Linked DNA regions of Undibacterium parvum. The protein of the gene in region 1 interacts with the protein of each later gene in a pairwise test. Links are inferred from orthologs where the notes say so. Each region holds a gene or a part of one and is shown on either strand. Other genes may lie near its edges.

The links. Proteins that work in one complex are often made in the same cells at the same time.
Region 2: the proteins of EJN92_RS11250 (region 1) and EJN92_RS14800 interact in binary tests that used the Escherichia coli proteins (3 or more experiments, as listed by UniProt). The link is inferred for Undibacterium parvum from one-to-one orthologs.

Annotation. Positions count from the first base shown.
Region 1 is NZ_CP034464.1:2,578,873-2,581,944, reverse strand. Bases 7-3,005 are described here. They hold EJN92_RS11250 (sulfate/molybdate ABC transporter ATP-binding protein), read left to right. Parts: upstream 7-973; coding sequence 974-2,038; downstream 2,039-3,005. Other genes in these bases: EJN92_RS11245 (CysB family HTH-type transcriptional regulator), read left to right, coding at 2,070-3,005; cysW (sulfate ABC transporter permease subunit CysW), read left to right, coding at 54-977; cysT (sulfate ABC transporter permease subunit CysT), read left to right, coding at 7-54. Also shown: more of cysT, read left to right, coding at 1-6; more of EJN92_RS11245, read left to right, coding at 3,006-3,032. UniProt on the Escherichia coli protein: Part of the ABC transporter complex CysAWTP involved in sulfate/thiosulfate import. Responsible for energy coupling to the transport system.
Region 2 is NZ_CP034464.1:3,384,957-3,387,924, reverse strand. Bases 55-2,949 are described here. They hold EJN92_RS14800 (glutamate-5-semialdehyde dehydrogenase), read right to left. Parts: upstream 2,194-2,949; coding sequence 916-2,193; downstream 55-915. Other genes in these bases: holA (DNA polymerase III subunit delta), read right to left, coding at 2,371-2,949; EJN92_RS14805 (CopD family protein), read right to left, coding at 360-782; EJN92_RS14810 (2-hydroxychromene-2-carboxylate isomerase), read right to left, coding at 55-306. In the rest of the region: more of EJN92_RS14810, read right to left, coding at 1-54; more of holA, read right to left, coding at 2,950-2,968. UniProt on the Escherichia coli protein: Catalyzes the NADPH-dependent reduction of L-glutamate 5-phosphate into L-glutamate 5-semialdehyde and phosphate. The product spontaneously undergoes cyclization to form 1-pyrroline-5-carboxylate.

The DNA of each region.
Region 1 (3,072 bases):
ATCAACGCTCTGCAAGCCTGGACCCGCAGCAAGCAAAATGCAGGGAGAGAATAATGACGACGCAAAATTTACCTGCCAAGCCGGGCCGTATCGAGCCGCCCATCACGCCGGCGGCCACGCTAGAACCGCTCTGGGTCAGAGTAATTCTAGTGACGGCGGCACTGGCATTTTTGACGCTATTTTTGTTTGTGCCGCTGGTGGCAGTATTTGCCGAGGCTTTCAAGAAAGGCTGGCAGCTGTATCTGCAAGCCATCATCGAGCCTGACGCCTTGTCGGCGATACGCCTGACCCTGATTACGGCTGCCATTGCTGTGCCACTCAATCTGGTGTTTGGGGTAGCTGCGGCCTGGACCATTGCCAAGTTTGAGTTCCGTGGCAAGAGCATCTTGCTGACACTGATCGATTTGCCGTTTTCGGTTTCGCCAGTGATTTCAGGTTTGATCTATGTGCTGCTGTTTGGGGCGCAGGGCTGGTTTGGCGAATGGCTGCGTGAGCACGATATCAAGATCCTGTTTGCGGTACCCGGCATCGTTCTGGCCACGGTGTTTGTCACGTTCCCGTTTGTTGCCAGAGAACTGATACCGCTGATGCAGGCGCAGGGCAGCGAAGAGGAAGAAGCCGCGTTGGTGCTCGGTGCCAGCGGCTGGCAAACCTTCTGGCATGTGACCTTACCGAACATTAAATGGGGTCTGCTGTATGGCGTGATCTTGTGTAATGCGCGCGCCATGGGTGAGTTTGGTGCGGTCTCGGTGGTGTCCGGACATATCCGCGGCGAGACCAATACCATGCCTTTGCAGGTAGAAATTTTATATAACGAGTACAACTTCACTGCCGCCTTTGCGGTCGCCTCGCTGCTGACGCTCCTGGCCTTATTGACCCTGGTACTCAAATCCATCGTCGAATGGAAAACCAATGAATCACGTCATGAAGCTACGTCTAAGCAGCTTTCCCAAGACATCGCAGGAGAAAAATTATGAGCATCGCAGTCCATCAATTACACAAAAAATTTGGCAACTTTACCGCGCTCGACAATGTCTCGCTCGATTTTGCCGATGGCGAACTGACCGCCTTGCTGGGGCCATCCGGCTGCGGTAAAACTACACTGTTGCGCATCATCGCCGGGCTGGAATTTGCCGACAGCGGTCAGGTCTTGCTTGATGGCGAAGACGCCTCAGCTACCCATGTGCGCGAACGTCAGGTCGGTTTTGTGTTTCAGCACTACGCCTTATTCAAGCACATGACGATTTTTGAAAACATCGCCTTTGGCTTGCGCGTCAAGCCGCGCCATTTGCGCCCGTCCGAAGCACAGATCAAAGAGAAGGTCACACAATTACTCGAACTGGTACAGCTCGATTGGTTGGCTGACCGCTATCCTCCGCAGTTATCCGGCGGCCAGCGCCAGCGTATCGCACTAGCGCGGGCACTAGCGGTAGAGCCGCGCGTGTTGCTGCTGGACGAGCCCTTCGGCGCGCTCGATGCCAAGGTTCGCAAAGAGTTACGCCGCTGGTTACGCCGCTTGCATGACGAATTGCATGTGACCAGTATTTTTGTCACGCACGATCAGGAAGAAGCGCTGGAAGTGGCCGACAAGATCGTGGTCATGAATCATGGCAGGGTAGAGCAGATCGGTGCGCCGGATCAGGTGTACCAGCATCCTGCCACGCCTTTCGTGTACGGCTTTCTGGGCAACGTTAATTTATTCCATGGCCGCGTGCATGAAGGCGTGCTTGATGCCGGCGGCGTGGCGTTCGACGCACCCGGCCATCAAGACACCCGCGACGCCACTGGCACTGGCTATGTCAGACCGCATGAACTGGACGTGGCACGCTACACGCCCGGTGCCGACGGTTTGGCGGTACGTTTGGGACGGGTCCACAGCATCGGTCCGCTGGCGCAACTGGAACTGGTACGCGATGACAACGGTGCGCTGGTCGAAGCGCTGATCTCTAGCGAGCGTTTTGCCCAGCTCGGGCTAAAAGTGGGTGAGAACTTACTGGTCACGCCGAAACGCCTGCACGTATTTGTCGATCAACTTTAAATTCGTCCATCAGAAAACGATACGGAATGCTATGAACTTTCAACAATTACGCTCGATACGGGAAGCCACGCGCCGCCAGTTTAATCTGACCGAAGTAGCCAACGTACTGTTCACCTCGCAACCCGGAGTCAGCCGCCAGATCCGCGAAGTCGAGGAAGAATTGGGCGTCGATATCTTCGAGCGCAACGGTAAGCGTCTGACCGGTCTGACCGAGCCGGGCAAAGGCATCATGCACATCATAGAAAGACTATTGCTAGAAGCAGAAAATCTGAAGCAAGCTGGCGATGAATACTCTGACCAGAACCGGGGCACGCTGACCATCGCCACCACCCATACCCAGGCACGCTATGTGCTGCCCAAGGTGGTGCAACAGTTTCGTCTGGCCTTTCCCAATGTGCGTATCGCCTTGCAGCAAAGTGCGCCCGAACACATCGCCGAGTGGGTCTTGTCCGGCAAGGCCGATATAGGCATCGCGACCGAAGGTTTGTCGCAATTTAAGGATCTGGTGTCCTTTCCCTGCTATGAATGGCATCATGTGATCGTGGTACCCGAGGGCCATCCGCTGCTAGAAAAAGCAGGCCCGCTGAGCCTGCAGGATTTATCTGACTATCCTTTGATTACCTATGATGTCGGGTTTACCGGTCGCGGACATATTGACGACGCCTTCCGTCAGGCTGGCTTGAGCACCGACATCGTTCTCACCGCCATGGATTCTGACGTGATACAACAATATGTGGCCTTAGGTTTAGGGGTCGGCATCGTCGCCTCTATGGCGATAGAAAGCCAGCGCATGCAGGGTTTGGCCACGCTACAGGCCAGCCATTTATTCGCCGCCAATGTGACCAGGCTGGCAGTCAGGCGCGGCACCTATTTGCGCGCCTATAGCCGTGCATTCATCCAAAAATTCGCCCCTGCCCTGAGCACAGAACAAATCCGTCAGGCGCTGTCGGAACTGGAAACAAGCACTGAAAGCACAACTAAAACCGCAGGCTGAGATTGCTGTTCAAGATAAAGCGGTGTGTGCGATAAGCGAG
Region 2 (2,968 bases), 810 kb from region 1 along the record:
CAATTGTGCAGCGATAATCATTAGAGCCGCAGGATCAGCAGCCACAGGGAAAAAAGTCGGCTGCACATGCATGGGTAACGCCAAATATTCGCTCCAGCGCTGCATTTCTGTCAGGCGATAGGCCTGACGCTGGGGTGCTCGTTTAGCCAAAGGCAAGCCACCCGAAATGGCAAATACTTTCCCTAAATCGAAAGGCTTGATCTCTATCTTGACGCCCTGCTGTTTAGCCAGATCAAGGAAGCGTTGATGCCCCAAATAAGCCCAAGGTGATTGCGGTGCAAAATAGTATTCACAGACTTTACTCATGCTCAACTCCAGTTGCTGTTAGCTAAAAAGACAAAAATCCTTGGTTAATTTCTTTAAAATGGTTTTACCACCACCAAGATCACCGCAATCAACATCAAGACCACCGGCACTTCATTAAAATAGCGATACCAGACATGGCTGCGGGTGTTGCGTTGCCCTTCAAATTTTTTCAGGATACTGCCGCAGGCGTGGTGATAGCCTATCAGCAGCAAGACGATGGCTAACTTGGCGTGCATCCAGCCATTGCCGGGGCCGCGCCCTATGCCATAGCCCATCCACAGCCAGATACCCAGGCCCAGTGCTGGAACCGCCAAGATCGTCATAAAGCGATACAGTTTGCGCGCCATCAGCAGCAAGCGTTCGGAGGCATTGGCTTCAACTTCCTGCGCCAGGTTGACAAAAATTCTGGGCAGATAAAATAAGCCAGCGAACCAGGAGGCGATAAAGACGATGTGTAGAGCTTTGATCCAGAGCATGAGTTTTTTCCTAATTAATTATTCGCGTACTTCACCATGGTGAAGTGGGGACTACACGGGGCATGCCCCGTGCCTGCGTAAGGGTGTGGGCTTGCAAGGCAGCACATCGTTTGCATGGCACTTATTCACGTGCTTACTCACGCACTTCACCGTGGCCAAACACCACGTATTTTAATGATGTCAAACCTTCCAGTCCGACCGGTCCGCGCGCATGTAGCTTGTCGTTGGAAATTCCGATTTCGGCACCCAGGCCATATTCAAAGCCATCGGCAAAGCGGGTCGAAGCATTCACCATCACAGAGGCAGAATCAACCTCACGCAAGAAGCGCATCGCCAGGCTGTAATCCTCGGTAACGATAGACTCGGTATGCTTAGACGAATAGGTATTGATATGCGTAATCGCCTCATCCATATCTGCCACCACCTTAACCGCCAGGATAGGCGCCAGATATTCGGTGCTCCAGTCAGCTTCGGTGGCGCTGGCCAGATACGGATATCCAGCCAAGATCTGCGCTGCAGCGACATCGCAACGCAACTCCACTTGCTTGCCAGCGTACAGTTCGGCCAAGGCGGGTAACACTAGCGGCGCGATGCTGTGCGCCACTAACAAAGTTTCCATGGTATTGCAGGTGCCATAGCGGTGACATTTAGCATTAAAGGCAATCGCGATCGCTTTTTGCAGATCGGCTTTACCGTCGATATACACATGGCAAATGCCATCGAGATGCTTGATCATAGGTACCGTGGCTTCGCGCATCAGGCGCTCGATCAGACCTTTGCCGCCACGCGGCACGATCACGTCAACATACTGCGACATAGTGATTAACTCACCGACGGCCGCTCTATCAGTAGTAGCGACGACTTGCACCGCATCGGCTGGCAAACCAGCGCCAGCCAAGCCTTCTTTGACCAGCGTTGCCAGCGCCTGGTTGCAGTGCATCGCCTCGGAACCACCGCGCAGTATCGTTGCATTGCCGCTCTTGATACACAGACCGGCGGCATCCACCGTGACGTTTGGACGGGCTTCGTAAATAATGCCGATCACGCCCAGCGGTACCCGCATCTGGCCGACCTGTATGCCACTAGGCCGATACTTCATATTCGAAATCTCACCGATGGGATCGGCCAGACTAACGATTTGCTCCAGACCTTCGGCCATTTTGGCGATGCCCTGCTCGGACAAAGTGAGTCGGTCAAGCATGGCAGCATCCATACCGCCCGCTTTGGCGGCTGCCAGATCAAGCTCATTGGCGGCGCGCAAGGCGGGCGCTTCGCGCCGTATCGCCGCGGCGATCAGTTGCAGCGCTAGATTTTTGGTGGCGCTGTCGGCTTTCGCCATGGCACTAGAGGCCTTGCGGGCGCGCATGCCTAGCTCGTTCATGTAGTGCTTAATGTCTATCTTGATATCCATCTCGGCTTTCAATCTTATTTGTGTCTGGTCTAACAGGGGATGCCAGATAGATCCTTGCGCCATCAATATACTCCACCCTGTATATTTTAATCGCGCAATCAGGATGCCGGCAACCCATGCTGTTTTTGCCTATACTCCCCTATTTTCTCAAAATAGAAGGGGCGAGCGGAGCTAGCTTCAGGCAGATCCCGGAGCGCTGCGCGCTACCCGCAGACCCAATTGCAGTAAGGCATCCCAGGCATCGCCAGCGAAGGCCTTGGCGCGCAAACCCTTGACCATTTTATCGACTTGCGCCGCCTCTTGCAGTGCAGCCTGCAAGCTGGCCAGGCTAACGCGCCGTAAAGCGGGCTCCATCAATTTTTCGCGTGGGCCCCAGATCCTGAATTCTTTCAGCATCACACCTAAAGGTCGCCCCTGTGCCATTCCGGCCTTCAGTTTAAGTAAGGTACGCAGCTCTTCAGCCACTGCCCATAGCACCAGCGGCAGCGCCTCGCCCTCGCCCTTCAAGCCTTCCAGCATGCGCACCAGACGTGCCACATCACCGATCAGCATTGCCTCATTAAGTTTAAACACATCGTAGCGCGCCACATTGAGCACGGCATCGTGGATCACTTCGAAACTGAGCTTACCCGGTGCCTGCAACAGACCTAGTTTTTGGATTTCCTGATGCGCGGCAAGCAGATTACCCTCGACTCTATCGGCGATGAAATCGAGGCTTTGCCTATCGGCACTCTGCCCTTGGGCTGACAGGCGCTGCGAGATCCAGCCTGGCAAT